3 regions of the Pedobacter sp. 22226 genome follow, and region 1 is predicted to be linked to each of the others. Evidence: riboswitches for the same ligand, from Rfam matches in the RefSeq annotation. Region 1 holds a riboswitch; each other region holds the start of a gene.
The links. Region 1 has a riboswitch for cobalamin ahead of ACTJKC_RS23315 (TonB-dependent receptor plug domain-containing protein). Riboswitches for the same ligand answer to the same signal wherever they lie in the genome.

Region 1 (6,024 bases):
GGGTAAATGATAAATAAAACAGTTGCGATGCCGGTATTGGTTTTGGCCAGAGCGCTTACCAATACTACCCAAAGGATAGAAAAGCCTGCACGTATAAAATATAATCGTTGTAATGAACGGGCCGTTTGCATGGTTTGGCCGGGTTGATTTGTAGTTGTCATGATGTATTGCTTTTAATTTCTGAATCAAAGATCATATTTATTGCCTTGCCGAATTTTCACTTAAGTTAAAAAGCAAAAAATCTCTGTATTAACCTGTGCATCTGTGGCTAAAATTAAGATAAACTGATCATTTTGGAGCGCAGTTACAGTGCTGGTCGGTACCGGTAGTCCCGCTTTCCTTCCTGCCCCGATGAAAAATCGGGGGCATCCATCCAATCGGGGCTGTGAACTATGGTTTGTGCATTAAAGAAAAACATTAATTCGAAAATTTCCTGTGTTAATCTGTGGCTAAATATTAAGTAGTTAAAAAGCAAAAAATGTCCGTGTTAACCTGTGCATCTGTGGCTAAAATTAAGATAAACTGATCATTTTGGAGCGCAGTTACAGTGCTGGTCGGTACCGGTAGTCCCGCTTTCCTTCCTGCCCCGATGAAAAATCGGGGGCATCCATCCAATCGGGGCTGTGAACTATGGTTTGTGCATTAAAGAAAAACATTAATTCGAAAATTTCCTGTTAATTTGTGCATCTGTGGCTAAATATTAGGTAGTTAAAAAGCAAAAAAATGTCCGTGTTAACCTGTGCATCTGTGGCTAAAATCAAGATAAACTGATCATTTTGGAGTGCAGTTACAGTGCTGGTCGGTACCGGTAGTCCCGCTTTCCTTACTGCCCCGATGAAAAATCGGGGGCATCCATCCAATCGGGGCTAAGAACTATGGTTTGTGTCATTAAAAGCGACCGTTGTAAATAAACCTGATAGAGCAGGTTAGCCCGGACACCGATTCTTCATCGGGGGAGGACTAACAGCGATAGCAGGGCTGCTACCCCCCATAAAACACTGACATTCGTTTCCAAAAAATAATGCTATAACTATACCTTTTAAAAAATGCACCACTGTTAAATGCGGTAGCTTATATAAAATCTCCGTGTTCATCCGTGCATCTGTGGCTGAAAAAATTAAATAGTTTGATAGGTAAAACGTCTTAATGAAAACTGTACATACATTAATAAAAAATCTGGTGCTTTAATAATTCATTATCCAGGTTAAGAAATAATAGTATATTACAATACCTTAATTGTCTTTCAATTCCATCTTCGCTCATTGTTTTCCGCTCTTTTTACTACCTTTGCGCTGCTTTTGGTTCCCGATGTAAGATCTGGATTAAAAGGGAATACAGTGTAAATCTGTAACTGTCCCGCAGCTGTAAGCTCTGTAACGTTTTTCTATTCATAAGTCACTGCCCAATTAACTACTGGGCGGGAAGACAGAAAACCGGGAGTAAGTCAGAAGACCTGCCTTTAGCGTTTAATTTCATAGCTTTCGGGGATTGAAGCTAGGATTGAGATATTAACGTTGTTCGTATTTTCATTTCCTTTTCTAATCTGTTGGCTGTGGGCAAAACTCACAATCAAATGAACAAAAAAAGTATGCTAACTGTAGCAGGGCTTGGGCTCGCACAGTTAATGATTAGCCAGCTGGCTAATGCTCAAAACCAGGACAGTTTACAACTGAAAGATGTTGTAATTTCTGCAACTAAAAACGATCAGAAACAATCGCAAACCGGTAAAGTGGTTACCATCATCAGTCGCGAAGTATTGGAGCGCAGTAATGGTAAATCATTGCCAGAACTGATCAGTGAGCAGGCGGGAATTATTGTTGCAGGATCGAGCAGTAACCCGGGTTTAAACAAATCGGTATTTTTCAGGGGTGCCGGAAGTGCCTACGCAGTGGTTTTAATTGATGGCATTGTGCAAAACGATCCATCAGGGAACGGAGGTGCGTTTGATTTAAGGTTGATTTCTATCGATCAGATTGACCATATCGAAATTTTAAGGGGCGGTCAGTCTACCATTTACGGTTCTGATGCCGTTGCAGGGGTAATCAATATCATCACCAAGAAAGGCGGGCCTAAAGGCAATACCATTTATGGTGTGGCCAGTGCAGGCAGTTACGAAACTTACAAAGGAACCATTGGCTTAAATGGCGGAGTTGAAGGTTTTTCGTATAACATTAACTATACCCATGCCAAAACCGATGGAATTTCTGAAGCAGCAACGCCGGTTGGCAGCACAGCCACATTTGATAAAGATGGCTTTAAAACGGACGCCTTAAATGCGAATTTCGGGATCAAACTGGATAATCATTTCTCTGTAAATCCGTTTGTACGTTACTATTATGGTAATTATAAATTCGATGGGGGTGCCTTTACTGATGCAAACAATTATTCGATTTTGAAAAACTTTGCTGCGGGTACCAATGCCAGATACGAATTTGCCACCGGTAAAGTAACCTTAAATTACAGTTTCGAAAATACAAGAAACGATGCGCACAGCCAGTATCCAAGTATTAACGAAGGCCGCGTATCCTTACTGGATTTATTTTACAACCAGAAATTAGGTAACAAGCTCGATTTATTAGTGGGTATCGATAACCGTGTAATGAAATTATCATCTGCAACAAACAAACCGGAAACCAACATTTTCGCGGCCTACGGATCATTATTTTTACACGATTTAAGCATCTTTAACCTCGAAGTTGGCGGACGTTACAATAAACACGAACAATATGGCGAAAACTATACTTACTCAGTTACCCCAAGCATCAATATCATTAAAGAAATAAAATTATTCGGAACGGTTTCAACAGCATTTAAAGTTCCTACGCTAAACATGCTTTTTGGTCAGTTTGGTGCCAACCTCGGTTTAAAACCTGAGAAATCTCAGAATTACGAAGCAGGTGTAAACTTTAGCTTTGCTGATGATAAATTTAGTTTACGCATTGCGGGTTATAAACGCGATTTAACTGATGCCATTCTTTATGCTTATCCTAACGGATATATTAACCAGGTGAGTCAGAAAACCAAAGGTTTCGAAGTTGAGCCGGCGGTAAAATTCAGCGTGTTTAACATTAATGGATACTATGCTTATGTAGAAGGTAATGAGTTCAACTTTGTTGATAATGCTGTAGCCGACTATCTTTTCCGCAGACCAAAACATACTTTCGGCATCACTGCAGGTGCACAGGCTACCCGCAATTTATATGTGAGTGCCAATTTCCGTTATTTTGGCAAACGTACCGATGGTAATTTTACCACCTACACGGTTGATAACTTACCTGCTTATAAATTGTTAAATGCTTATGCAGAATATGCTTTAGCTAAGAAACGCGTAAAGCTGTTTTTCGATGCTAAGAACATCCTTAATGAAAAATACAATGAGATTATTGGGTACAATAGCTTAGGTTTCAACTTTAATACCGGTGTAATTTTTAATATACACTAATAAAATTTAACTTTGCAGTATAAATAATAACCAAAATAAAATGTCTCATTTAAAATTTAATCCACGCACTTTAATTTTGTTGCTGATGATTCTGGCCATAACGGCTTTCCGTTTGCTGGTTACCTTCAACTCTGATGAATTAAAGTTTGCCAATTTCTCATCAATAGGAGCAGTAGCTTTATTTGGTGGTGCATATTTTAAAGATCATCTTAAAGCTTTTGCCTTTCCGATATTGAGCTTGTTTTTAAGCGATTTTATTTTATCAATCACCATTTTCAGTAAATACAGCAGCGGTTTTTTATATGAAGGCTGGTACTGGACTTATATTGCCTTTGCATTAATGGTATTAGTAGGCAGGGTATTGCTTAAAAAAGTAAACGTGGTGAATTTATTGGCTTCAACACTGGCAATTGTTTTAATCCACTGGATTGTGAGCGACATCGGTGTTTGGTTTAAAAATCCGGCCTATACGCAAGATTTAGCTGGTTTTTGGGCATGTTTGGTAAAAGCAATTCCATTCGAGATCAGATTTTTAGAAGGAACCGTAATTTACGGCGCATTGCTTTTCGGCGCTTTCGAAATTTTAAAAGCGAAATACCCGGTATTAAAACTGCAAACACAGAAATTATAGTTATTATCCCTAGCTTGGTAAGCACCAATTGAACAAAAATAAATAGAAATCCTCTTTTGATTAAATTCAGAAGGGGATTTTTTAGATATTATTTTTAGAAATATTTTTTGGCATCATGCTAAACCTGCTTCAACAACCCACAATCTTTACCGAAGAACGCCGTCAATCCCAAGGGCCGGGAAAATCAAAAAAACAGATGTATTTCAGGCAAACTGGCAGTTCCAAACCTAAAACGCAGTGGTTTTGTGTTCATAAACGATGATTTAATTTCAAAAACAAAATATTGAACACAAAACAAAGTGCCGCTGTTTTTTTGATGTGTATGGGATTGAGTAAAAGGCCCCTTGCTGGATTGACTAAGCATTTATTCAGTTTTCTTTATAGTTTCATAGGCCTGAATGAGCTCCGCTAAAGCTTCAGGTTTGCATACTTTTGATGCATCAAAAGTTTGATGCCCCGCGGCATAGAGCGGTAAAAGAATTCGAATTACCTTGGCAGCATACCAACCCGAATAAAAATTAACAAGAAATCCTCTTTTGATTAAATTCAGAAGGGGATTTTTTTTATCTTCGATAGCTAATTACCTTTTACATCTTCCATCAAATGAAAGTCGTTTCCTTTTTACCAGCCGCAACTAAAATGATCTACGATATGGGCCTGCAGGAGTACCTGCATGGTGTAACCTTCGAATGCCCTAAAGAAGCTGCCAATCAGCCAAAGGTTGTTCGTTGCATATTAGAGGGTAAAAACTATTCCAGTATCGAAATCGACCGGATATTCTCAGCTTCCAAAGCACAGGGCAAAAGTTTGTACTGGGTGGATGATGCACTTCTGGAAAGCATTTCGCCCGATGTCGTTTTCACACAGGATATCTGCGAGGTTTGTAATATCGACACCGTTTGCACCGAAACTGCCGTAATGAAGCTGAGCAAACAACCAACTTTGGTTCCTTTGTCGCCCAATAACCTTCAGGATGTTTTTGAATGTGCCATCACCATTGCCAAAGCTTTAGGCAAAGAAGAAGTAGCTTTAAATTATCTGGCTGGCTTACAAAAGAAAACCGATTATATTTTAGATCAGTTGAGGGCAAACCGTGCACCTTTAAAACGCATCATGCTGATGGAATGGATCGAACCCATTTATAACTGTGGCCATTGGATTCCCTTTCAGATTGCTGCTGCAGGTGGCGTAGATATGTTGTCTAATCCTGCCGGAGATTCAGTTGTTACCCAATGGGATAAAATCTTGAAATACAATCCCCAAGTTTTAGTAATTGCACCTTGTGGATTCGACAAGGACAGAAGCATGGAAGAAATGGAGCTGTTAACCTCAAAACCTGGCTGGGAAAATCTCGAAGCCGTCAAAAACAATCAGGTTTACATTGCAGATTTCGATATGTTTACCCAACCAAGTGTGGGTACTTTGGTAGAAGGCATTGAAGCTTTAGCCTGTATGTTTCATCCTGACATTTTTAAAGCCGATGAGAATATTGCTAAAAAATTCATCAGCTACAGTCAATCCGTAGTTTCAGTTAAATCAGTTTAATTATGATGAAGCTGGTTGTTTTAACAGGAGCGGGGATCAGTGCCGAAAGTGGGTTAAAAACATTTAGGGATGCCGACGGATTATGGGAAGGTTATAACGTGTACGATGTGGCTACGCCCGAAGCCTGGGAAAAAGATCCCGAACTGGTTCAGCAGTTTTATAACGAAAGAAGAAAGCAGGTTTTGGATGCACAGCCCAATCGGGCACACCAATTGCTGGCTGATCTCGAAAAAGATTTTGACGTTGAAATCATTACCCAGAACATTGATGATCTGCACGAAAGGGCAGGTTCTGCTAAAGTTACCCATCTTCATGGCGTAATTACCAAATCCCAGTCCGATTTAAGGTCGGATTTAACTTACCCCATTAAAGGTTCAGAAATTAAAATGGGCGAATTATGCGAACT
Region 2 (6,024 bases), on a different contig from region 1:
CAGGAATATCGCCCGTGGTAACCGACCATTTCAAGCGGCCTTCCGGACTGTAACAGTGTAATTTGCCGGGCGTAACGTAATCTTTGGCATCGGTTACATATACATCTTTACTGTTGGGGTTAACTGCAATGCCATATGGGATTTTAATATTCTTTTCGGTACCATCCATAATAAATTTGCGGTCCGTCAATGTTTCATCTTTTACATTAATCATCGAATAAGTAATGGTATTTTTCTGTTCGATATAATTCCATTCGGTGGCGTAGATGTAAGCATAATCATCATCTATGGCCAAATTGCTTGCAGCAATGTTAAATACCTTTTTAATCTGGTCGGTTTGGGTATCAATTACAAAAAGTCTTGAAGGGATAGTATAATAATCACCACGCGAAGTAATATACAAATCGCCATAGCGATCGGCTTTAATCCGGTGAAGGTTAATGGCAACTTCAATCCGTTTAATTTCTTTAAAACCAGGCAAATCGATCACGGAAACGGTATGCTCATAATCAGGCGGACTATAACCACCAGAATTGGCCACATATAATTTGTCACCAATAATGGCCATCTCTTCCGGCTGCCTGCCCACCTCAACAGTGCGGTTTACCTTTAAAGCCGTTGTGTCTATTTCGGCTACAATACCATTTGGCGCTTTAGGATCGCCAACTTTGCCTAAATAAGCACTTACATAAGCTTTTCCGTTATTAAAGGTTACGTACCGGCAATTGGTGATGTTGATCTGACCGATTTTTTTACCGGTCTTCACATCTAAAACTTCTACTTTATTGGAAACGTTAACCACCACGTAAAGCTTGCTGCCATAACGGCCAATATCATTGCCCACATCGCCTAAACCTTTGGTAACTTCAGGATTTACCTGGTTGTACAGGTTGCGGGTGTAAATGCCATTTACCAGATCAAGGTAATCTAACGAGGCTTTATTCATGTTCATATTGCCTTCGTTAACCAGGTAGAAACCTTTAATGGCTGATGTTGGCTCTGGCTCAACCCTGGTAATTTCAGATGGCAAAGGCTTCGGGTCTTTCCTGCAGCAAGTGGTAGTTGCCGCCAGAAAAGCCAAAATGCATATCGAAAATTTTAGCTGCCTCATAACTTATAATTTAAGGTTAACCTGTAGTTTCTGCCGGGCATAGGGAAATTCGGAATGATATCAAATTGCTGATTAAGCAGGTTATTTACTTCGCCATTAATGTTTAAGCTTCCCTTTTTCAGTTTAAATTCATAACCAATTGCAGCATCATGGGTGTACCATGGTTCCATATAGTTTTCTATAATATTTGCTTTTTGGTTATAACGAAACCCGGTGTAAATGAAACTATAGTTTGCCCGCCACTGGTGATAATCAAGCCTCGTTAAAAAAGAACCGCTGTTTTGTGGTATGTAAGGAATCTGGTCTTGATATTGATCTTCAGATTTTGAAGTAATATCTACCGCTCTTTGATAGGTATAATTAATGGCAAGATTTACCATCAGATCGGTAAAAGGCTCAAATGCAGTTTTTGCGTTAATTTCTAAACCACGGATATCCACCAGACCAATGTTGTACATAATCCAGCGGTATAAGTTTGCGCCTGGTTGTGCTACGATTTTGTCTTTTACGCGGTTATAATAAACATCAGATTGAATATCGATAAAATTAAATTTCTGGTTTTTAAAGTTTTTGAAATAGGTTACGCCAACATCATATTGCTTGGCGTATTCAGGTCTTAATAAAGTATTACCGATGAAAGTATAGTAAAGGTCGTTAAACGTTGGCATCCGGAAAATGCCTTTGTAAAAAGCGCGGATTCTGATGTCCTTATCCTTGAGCAGTTTCCATGAAAGCATTACCGTTGGACTAAAAACCTGTTTATCACCTGCTGAAGAATAAACTTTTACCCGGTCGGTTACAGTAGTGCTTAATACACTCGCCCTTACATTAAGCTGATTTAGTGTTAACGACGAACTTAAAACATTTAAAAAGGTATTTCTGGTGGGATAAGCAAACCTGTAAATATTGGCATCCAATGTCTGATAAGTATAATCGGATGCATAAGCAGCCTCCCATATCGAATTGATTTTATATTTGCCGGAAATGGAAAAGTAAGCTTCCTGTTCTTTAAAACGGTTATCTAAAAGGCCTGTAGTGGTTACAAAATCAGGATCAAGATAACGCTGATAAGCATAACTGTATTTTCCATTAACAAGAATGCTTAGTTTAGCCGAAAGTTGCTTTTCTACACCTCCCTGAACAAAAAAATCACGGTCCCAGATTCTTTGTGTAAAATCGAACCTGTTGGATACAATTGCACCCGGCAGGCCCCTCTCTGATAAAAAAGAGTAAGCCTGTGCCTGCCATTTTCCATTTTTAAATTTACCAAAAAGTGCTGCCTGCAAGCGAAAGCGTTCTACATCGGCATTATTTCTTACCGCAGTGGTATCGTACACGCCATTAGTCGATCTGAATTTGTATTTTCCATTGGCATATATATATTCGGTATTGATACTGGCGTTTAAGCGATCATTAACCTTATACTGATAAACCAAGGTTGGATTAATGAGACCAAAAGATCCGCCTTTTAAGCCCAATTCTAATTGTTCATGCTGATTTTTTTCAAATTCAGGCACCCTGGTTTTTAAGTAGATGCTGCTGGCAGAGGCGTAAGCCCTGGCGGGCAGAAGTAATTCAGGCTTTTGTCCACTGTATAAGGAGATTTCTTCAAGGTTGTTTAATGAGAACTTACCTAAATCTACCTGGCCATTTTGTGCATTTCCAACCTGAATCCCATCCAAAAAAACAGCAGTATGGTTGGTACCTAAACTGCGTACATTAACGGTTTTTAGTCCCCCAATGCCACCATAATCTTTTAACTGCAAGCCAGAAAAATAACGGAGGGCATCGGCAACCGAAAGACTGTTCATCCTTTTAAGGTCTTCTCCTGATAATATCTGAAGCGGTGTAGGCGATTTACTCTGCTCAGTTAACCGATATTCCCTGATCCGGATTTCCTTAAGCTGCGTGCTTTTCTTCGTGCTGTCTGTTTGCGCCCAGGTATTTAAGGGCAATAAAAATCCTGTCCACAGAATAGAAGAATATATAAAAAACCGCATTGTGCCCGCATAGGCAGAATGTTTTTGTGTCATTTTGATTGTGAGTTTAACCCACAGCCAACAGATGGAAAAGAAATGAAATACGATTACGTAAGTACATCACCCCTTAGCTTCAATCCCCGAAAGCTATGAAATATAATGCTAAGGCAGGTCTTCTGACTTACTCCCGGGTTTCCGGCCTTCCCATCCCGACAAATCGGAACAGTGGCAGATTGATTGGAAATCCGTTAAGGAGCTTACAGCTGCGGGACAGTTACAGATTTACACTGTATTCCCTTTTAATTCCGGGTGTAAAGCCGGAAACCAAAAGCGCTGCAAAGGTAATAAAATTAAGCAACATGTAAAATGGATGATGGAAAACAGTCTTTCTAACAGAAAAAGCTAAATTAGGAATCAAATTTTCAACCATGAAAAGGATTTTAACTGTTATATTATCGTTCATTAGCCTGTCTGTTATGGCACAAACTGATACCGTCTTCTTAAAGAAATTACTGGAGAGTAAGCCCGAACTTTTTTCGGCCATACTCAACCATCCCGATCATAACCAGGTACAAATCCTTTATACTCAGGTAAACCGCGATGCAAAGAATAAACCGGCGTTTAAAACCTTCAGTTATAATTTAGATCCGCACCATTATTTTTACCCTGCAAGTACGGTTAAACTTGCCGCCGTAATTTTTGCATTGGAAAAGGTAAATCGTTTAAAAAGTACAGGACTAACTACCAAAAGCATCATGATTACCGATAGTGCCTATAAAGGACAAACTAAAGTTTTAAAAGATACCAGTGCAGAAAGCGGCCACCCTTCTATTGAGCATTATATCAAAAAAATCCTGCTTACCAGCGATAATGATGCCTTTAACCGTTTATTCGAATTTATCGGTCGTGCCGAAATTAACGAAAAGCTAAAAGCAAACGGATTGAATGACAGCCGGATTTTAAACCGTTTGGCCATTGGCGATGCCGGCGAATCAGCCAGAAATACCAATCCGGTTAAATTTTATAACGGCGATAAATTGGTGTATGATCAAGCCGCTCAGTATGATCCAAAGGAATATGAGCTGCAGTTAACCAATCTGGTGATGGGCAAAGGTTATCTGGACAGCACCGATAAACTTGTAAACAAACCTTTCAGTTTGGCCGGAAAAAATGCTTTTGCCATTAACGATCAGCAAAAACTGATGCAGAAACTGATTTTTCCGGAAGTTTTCCCGGTTAAAGAAAGATTTAACCTGACTCCGGAAGATTATAAGTTAATTTACACCTACATGAGCAAGTATCCAACGGAAAGCGATTTTCCTAAATACGATCCGAAAGCGTTTTGGGCTACTTATGCAAAAATGCTTTATTATGGTCGTGAGCAGGAAACGCCAGATCCAGATATCAGGATTTTTAATAAATATGGCGACAGTTATGGTTACATCATCGACAACTCCTATTTCGTTGATTTTAAAAATGGAATTGAATATTTTCTCACAGCAGTGGTACAAAGCAATGAAGACGGTATTTTCAATGATAATAAATACGAATATGATACGGTTTGTTTCCCTTTTATGAAAAACCTGGGCAGAACGATTCATGATCTGGAATTAAAAAGAAACAAAAAGTACAAACCAGATCTGAGTAAATTCAAAATCGATTATAATCATTAAAACCTTTCTCCTACTTAATGGTTTATAGCCTATAAATTGTATAAAAAACTATACATTAATTAAAAAATAATATATTCGCATCTGAAATAAAAGAATACATCTCTAATGGCTAAACTATTAATAATTGACGATGAGCGTGCGATAAGGAGTACCTTACGCGAAATTCTGGAATACGAAAATTACGATGTTGAAGATACTGATAATGGTATCGATGGCCTCGAAATGATCAAAAAAGGAAATTTCGACCTGGTACTTTGCGATATCAAGATGAATAAAATGGACGGGATGGAAGTGCTGGAACAGGCACAAATTATCAAACCCGATCTGCCTTTTATTATGATATCTGGTCATGGAACAGTTGAAACCGCCATTGAGGCCAGTAAAAAGGGAGCTTTCGACTTTATTTCGAAACCACCTGATTTAAACCGCTTACTCATCACCGTACGCAACGGTTTAGACCGTGGAAATTTAGTTACCGAAACCAAGGTTTTAAAACGTAAGGCCAGTAAAACCCGCGAAATTTTAGGCGAATCAGAAAGTATTTCTAAAATTAAAGAAACCATTGAGCGTGTGGCACCAACCGAAGCCCGCGTATTAATTACCGGTGCAAATGGTAGTGGTAAGGAACTGGTAGCCCGCTGGTTACACGAAAAATCCAACCGCGCCGATAGTCCGTTAATTGAGGTAAACTGTGCTGCAATTCCTTCTGAATTAATTGAAAGTGAACTGTTTGGTCACGAAAAAGGTTCATTTACCTCTGCTGTTAAACAGCGTATTGGTAAGTTTGAACTTGCAAATGGTGGCACCTTATTTCTGGATGAAATTGGCGATATGAGCTTATCCGCCCAGGCAAAAGTTCTACGGGCGTTGCAAGAACATAAAATCTCACGTGTAGGGGGCGAAAAAGAAATTGAAGTAAATGTTCGTGTTTTAGCGGCAACGAATAAAGATTTATTAAAAGAAATTGAAGACGGTAATTTCCGTATGGACTTGTACCATCGCTTAAACGTAATCAATATCCACGTTCCGCATTTAACAGAACGTACCGACGATATTCCGGTAATTGCGCAGAACTTTTTAGAAAGCATTTGCAGTGATTATGGCATGCCGGTAAAGAAAATAAATGATGGTGGTATGGCCGCACTACAAGCTTTACCATGGACAGGTAATGTGCGTGAGCTTCACAATATGATTGAGCGTTTGATTATTTTAAGTGATAAGGTAATTACCGAAAATGATGTGCGAGCATTTGCCAACCCGG
Region 3 (6,024 bases), on a different contig from region 1:
TGAAGGGCAATTTATCAATGGCCTGTTCAAAATGTCTTTTCCCGATATAGCAAAACGGACACATTACGTCCGACCAGATTTCTACTTTCATAACACAAAATTAAGGTGATTATAATTGGCTATGGTAAGAGCAAAGTAAAAAGCCGCTATCGTTCAGGATAGCGGCTCTCATTTACAAATACTTTATTACTTGTATAACTGATTAAATATCAGTTTAAAAGTACCATGAGTTTGCGCCCTGAAAGCTATTTCCGGTCCGAAAGCAAGCAACTTGCCTTTTCCAACCTTTGCTTCAAAGGCCGTTACCCCATCCTGCAGGTATGCCTGTCCCCAGGCCCAGCCGCTGCGCAATGGTGTTGCATTTTCAAACCACATTAAAGGTTTAATCTTGCCTGAAGCAATGGCATCTCCGGTCAGTTTAAAAACCGGGCTGTTGTCAAAATAAACATCGGCTTCTTTTTCCATTCCCCAGTTTGTTGGTAAAGCGGTATCTACACCTACATTTAACACACTTCCGGGAACGTAATATTTTTCGGCAGGCAATCTTTTTTCTTCACCGTTTATAATTTCAACCATTGCATTTCTTACCGGAAGATTTAAGTGATAAGCCAGGTTGGTACTGCTGCCTATGGTTACAATATTTCCCCCGGCTTCTAAAAATTTCTTTAATTCAGGGATCGATTTATCAGCGCTAATTCTTCCTAAACGGTTTCTGAATTCCTGGGGAATTTCGTCTGCCTTTGGCCCGAAAGAACGGTTTCCTCCACCTGCACCCTGCACCGATGGTATGGCGCCTCCCACAAAAACAATTACATCGTATTTAGATTTTAAATTTCCGGCATCAATATCCTGCGGATAAATTACTGTGGCATTGTAGTGGTACTGCTCCATTAAAAACCTAACCCAACCCGACGCCATCGAGCCTCCATAAGTATCCCAAAGGGCAATTCTGGCTGTAGATACCTTGATTTTATTTTTCGGAGCCGACGCCGTTTTTAATTTGATATTTGCTTTTTCCAATACTGATTTTCCTGCTGAAGAAACATAAAAATCGCCATTTTCGGAAGAACGATAGACCTCAACTTTGTTTTTCAATAAATCATTAATTGCGGTGTAAGAATCATTTTGTGCAGCGCTTAACACATAACCCGATCCATTTGGTAATTTATTTTCTGGTTTTAATAATTCTCCGTAAGGATTTTTCTCAAACGGACCTGAAAAATCGTCCAGAATGCGGTCAAATTTCACATCCATCAGGTATGCCAAAGTCCAGCCGGCGGCATCATAAGGCGGAATGGGTGCACCACCTTCGTATTTAAAATCATTTGGATGGTCTTGTGGTTCGAACATATCCAAAACATGCGGACGGAAAGCCTGATCGGTTTTTACCACATAACTTCCGGCCGGATAATTTTTACCCGCAACTGTAAATGAAGCTGTTGCTTTTTGAACCACAATTCCTGTTCTGATCAATGCATTTAAAAATTTAATGGCAGAATTAAAATCGGGCTGATCGGCACTTAAAATATAGCCGCGTGGATCCCGGTTTGCAGGCGCTTTCATCACCGTATCAAAAGCTTTCATGCTGATTTGCCTTCTTGGTCCAAAATCAGCATCACCACCAGCAACCGGAGCACCTTTTTCACCCTTAGCTGCATTGTTAATGGCTTCAATTTTCTTTGGAGAGAAAGACCAGGTATCTTTTTTACCTCGTTCAATCGAATTCCGGCCCATCTGGTAAATATTAAACAGCAACTCATCACGGTAACGCTGTGCATAACCTAAAACTGCGTAGTTTAAAGAAACTGAATAATCGATCGAGTTTTTAAAATACCATTTTCTGGGCGTAATCGGGTTTGGCGAATCGCCACTTGGCAATAAACGGGATGGAACCAATGGAATTTCAGATGGGGTAGGATTCCCGATAATTTCGGTCAACAGCCCAACCATATTGTGGAAATAGGTGGTAGTTCTCAGGCCTCCATTGTACCAGGTAGAATAAACCGACCCGCCACGCTGGGTATAACCTGGTTTGTTTTCTACGTTCATCCGGTTGTGCATGGCCGCACCTACAGCATCCAGGCTGGTTAATATTGTTGGGTCGAAAACATAATTAAATGGATCTCGGTAAGGCGGACCAGCCACAACCGTTCCGGCCGGACCAGCCTGATGGTGGTTGTACATGATCTGCGGAATCCATTCTACAAAAAGCTGACGGCCGATGTTTTGCGTTTCTTTGAGGTTTAGCATAAAGAAATCGCGGTTATTATCATGCCCGGCATATTTCTCATACAAAACAGGCAGTCCGGAAGTGGTTCTTTTCTTCGGATCTTTATCCCTCATGTACCAATTGCTTACCAATTCCTGCCCATCAGGGTTTGCGTGAGTAAACAAGATGATCACATTGTCTAAAATGCGCATGGTTTCGGCATCTTTTCTCGAAGCAAATTCATATACGGTTTCGATCAGTTGATGCGCGCCAACCACCTCATTTGCATGCAGGCCGCCATCAATCCACACTACTGCTTTACCTTCCTGAGCCAAAGCCTTGGCCTGCTCAGGGGTAATTTCGGCGTGTGCCAGCTGTTGCGAAATTTCTTTATAACGGTCTAATTTCTTCAGGTTTTCTGGTGAAGAAACAATCAGCATATATTGGCTTCTGCCTTCTTCGGTTTTACCGATATCAACCAGTTTAACACGATTAGAGCTTGTAGCAAGTTTTTTAAAATAGGCTTCTGTTTGGGTGTAATTGGCCAGTTGATAATCGTCGCCGATATCAAAACCGAAATGAGATTTTGGCGTGGGTACCTCCTGCGCCGGCACTGCATCACTATTTACCATTAAAAAAGCAATGCAGAGCCCTTTAAAGTAGTTTTTTATCATAATAAGGAGTTTAGTTGGTAATCAAATATAATAGAGAATCTGATCCAAAAACAGCTTGCTGTAAATTTGTTACAAGTGATTCCATAAACATTATTAACCACAGATAAAAAAGATGTACATAGATATAGGTGTTTATGCCAGTTCATCTAATTTATTATGTAACGCGTCGTTGAAATATTTTAAGGCACTATGCTGGCTTACTTTGAAAAAACGAACAGGTTATACCGAAGAACGTCGTCAATCCCAAGAGCGGGAAATCAAAAAACAGATGCAGGACAGAACCCATTAGCACAACCAAACCTTAACGCAGTGGTTTTGTGTTCAGATCTGCAAAAACATTCAATTAGCATCCAACTAACAAAACAAAGTGCCGTTGTTTTTTTGATGAGGGAGAAGTCGTGTGGAGGCTCTTTGTTGGATTGACGAAGCGCTTTGAGTACTTTGGCGATCTAAAGTACCATGCCTCCGCGGCATAGAGCGGAAAAATATTTACTATAATACGTCCACATGATCTCTAACTAAGGAGCATTTGTATAAAGGCGGTAAAATCAATGCTTACAAAAATACCTTAATCTTTAAATCCTAATCCATACATTTGCGTTGATGTAAGTTCTTAACTTTATTTTTCATCAACCGATACAGGTTCCCGGAATTACACCCGGGATTAATAGGGAATCGTGTGCAAATCACGAGCTGTCGCGCAACTGTAAATTCTGTCTTTTACTAAAAAGACAACGGTCTTATCATTCATGCCACTGTGCCGTTCGGTATGGGAAGGCGATAAGATCGGGAATAAGTCAGGAGACCTGCCTATATTGAATTGACGGTACTTTCGCGTTATAAAGTAATTGGTCAGGTCTGATTGTACACGATAAAATTAAAATTTTATAGGCTTGCTTTAAGCTTTTGGCTGATGAGTAGGCAGGCTGTGCCATAACCTTTCCTTTTAATTTTTAACATCTAGTATTACAAAATATTGCTTGAGGGCTTTTAAACGATTTATTTACTTAATCTTTAAAAGAGATGCTAACGCAAAATCTGGGCTATCCGCGAATAGGTAGTCAACGGGAATTAAAGAAAATCTGCGAAAATTACTGGGCAGATAAAACGGGGTACAAAAATGTACTTCAGGTGGGCAAAAACATTCGCCACGAAAACTGGAAACTTCAAAAAGAAGCCGGCATTGATGTAATTCCATCAAACGATTTTTCTTTTTACGATCATGTACTCGATCATTCCTTAACTTTTGGGGCCATCCCGAAAAGGTATAACGAAGTGATCCTGAAAAAAGGGAACGAAGAGCTTGATCTCTATTTCGCCATGGCAAGGGGTTACCAAAAAGAAGGATTGGATGTGGTGGCAATGGAAATGACCAAATGGTTTGATACCAATTACCATTATATTGTGCCGGAGTTTTATAAAGACCAGCCTTTTAAACTTTTCTCAACCAAAATTATCGATGAATTTTACGAGGCTAAACAATTGGGCATTACCACCAAACCTGTTCTAATTGGTCCGGTTTCCTATCTTTTATTGGGTAAGGAAAAAGAAGCTGGCTTTGAAAAGATAGACCTGATTAAAAATCTGCTTCCGGTTTATATCGAGATTTTATCACGTTTAAATGCGCTGGATGTAGAATACGTTCAATTTGATGAGCCGTTTTTGACTTTAGATTTAACCGAAAAAGATAAAAAAGCTTACGAGCATGTTTATAAAGAAATCAGAAAAGCTTTCCCGAGGTTAAAGATTGTTTTAGCGACTTATTTCGAAGGTTTGGGCAATAATTTAGCTTTAACAACGTCATTGCCTGTAGATGTTTTACATATCGACCTGGTACGTGCAGAAGATCAGTTAAATGATGTTTTAGCTTCGTTAAAAGAGGACACCATCCTTTCATTAGGTCTGGTAGACGGAAGAAACATCTGGAAAAATGATTTTGAAAAATCCCTTTCTATCATCAATCAGGCAGTAGAAAAAAGAGGCTTGGCTAAAGTATGGATTGCACCATCTTGTTCATTAATCCACTCACCGGTTGATTTAGACAACGAAACCAACGAGAAAAACCTGTCGGCAGAAATTAAACAGTGGCTGGCTTATGCAAAGCAAAAAATTGCCGAGGTAGCTACCTTAAAAAAACTGATCACCAACGAAAGCCCTGCATCTACCCTGCAAAAACTCGAAGAAAATAAAATTGCAATCAGTAACCGTAAAGTTTCTAAAATCATTCATAATCCTGCTGTAAAAGCGCGTGTTTCAGCACTAAAAGAGCAGGACGCTGAACGTTTAAGTCCGTTTTCGGCCAGAAAAATAAAACAACAGGAACTTAATTTGCCAAATTACGCTACAACCACTATCGGATCGTTTCCGCAAACGGCAGAAGTAAGAAGCTGGCGGGCAAAACTTAAAAACGGAAGTTTAACTGTTGAAGAATATGATAATTTAATTGCCCAGGAAACCGAAAAAGCGGTAAAATGGCAGGAAGAAATCGACCTTGATGTACTGGTACATGGAGAGTTTGAGCGTAACGACATGGTTGAGTATTTCGGTGAGCAACTGGATGGTTTCGCTTTTTCTAAAAATGGATGGGTACAAAGCTATGGCTCGCGATGTGTAAAACCACCTATCATTTTTGGTGATGTTTCGCGCCCTGAACCTATGACGGTGAAGTGGACGGCTTATGCGCAATCACTTACCTCAAAATACATGAAAGGCATGTTAACCGGCCCGGTTACCATTTTACAGTGGTCGTTTGTGCGTAATGATCAGCCACGTTCCGAAACCTGTACACAAATTGCATTGGCCATCCGTGATGAGGTTTGTGATCTGGAAAATGCCGGTATTAAAATTATCCAGATTGATGAACCGGCCATTAGAGAGGGTTTACCTTTGCGCAAGGCAGATTGGCAAAACTACCTGAACTGGGCAGTTAAAGCCTTTAAAATTTCGGCCAGTGGCGTGAAAGACGATACCCAGATCCATACGCACATGTGCTACTCCGAATTTAACGATATCATTCAGAATATTGCCGATATGGACGCAGATGTGATCACCATCGAAACTTCTCGTTCGCAGATGGAACTATTGGATGCTTTTGCCGATTTTAAATATCCAAACGAAATCGGTCCCGGTGTGTACGATATT

Region 2: another riboswitch for cobalamin. It lies ahead of ACTJKC_RS19570 (TonB-dependent receptor plug domain-containing protein); the one in region 1 lies ahead of ACTJKC_RS23315 (TonB-dependent receptor plug domain-containing protein).
Region 3: another riboswitch for cobalamin. It lies ahead of metE (5-methyltetrahydropteroyltriglutamate--homocysteine S-methyltransferase); the one in region 1 lies ahead of ACTJKC_RS23315 (TonB-dependent receptor plug domain-containing protein).

What each region holds. Positions count from the first base shown of each region.
Region 1 is NZ_JBQEPB010000012.1:48,443-54,466, reverse strand. Features, by position in the region: gene ACTJKC_RS23320 (DUF308 domain-containing protein) at 1-161, opposite strand, end outside; cobalamin riboswitch at 1,283-1,475, shown strand; gene ACTJKC_RS23315 (TonB-dependent receptor plug domain-containing protein) at 1,574-3,442, shown strand; gene ACTJKC_RS23310 (DUF6580 family putative transport protein) at 3,483-4,073, shown strand; gene ACTJKC_RS23305 (ABC transporter substrate-binding protein) at 4,677-5,618, shown strand; gene ACTJKC_RS23300 (SIR2 family NAD-dependent protein deacylase) at 5,621-6,024, shown strand, end outside.
Region 2 is NZ_JBQEPB010000008.1:354,394-360,417, reverse strand. Features, by position in the region: gene ACTJKC_RS19575 (YncE family protein) at 1-1,111, opposite strand, end outside; gene ACTJKC_RS19570 (TonB-dependent receptor plug domain-containing protein) at 1,108-3,144, opposite strand; cobalamin riboswitch at 3,240-3,435, opposite strand; gene ACTJKC_RS19565 (serine hydrolase) at 3,519-4,763, shown strand; gene ACTJKC_RS19560 (sigma-54-dependent transcriptional regulator) at 4,869-6,024, shown strand, end outside.
Region 3 is NZ_JBQEPB010000003.1:323,840-329,863, reverse strand. Features, by position in the region: gene ACTJKC_RS08335 (DsbA family oxidoreductase) at 1-91, opposite strand, end outside; gene ACTJKC_RS08330 (M14 family metallopeptidase) at 187-2,883, opposite strand; cobalamin riboswitch at 3,507-3,711, shown strand; gene metE (5-methyltetrahydropteroyltriglutamate--homocysteine S-methyltransferase) at 3,907-6,024, shown strand, end outside.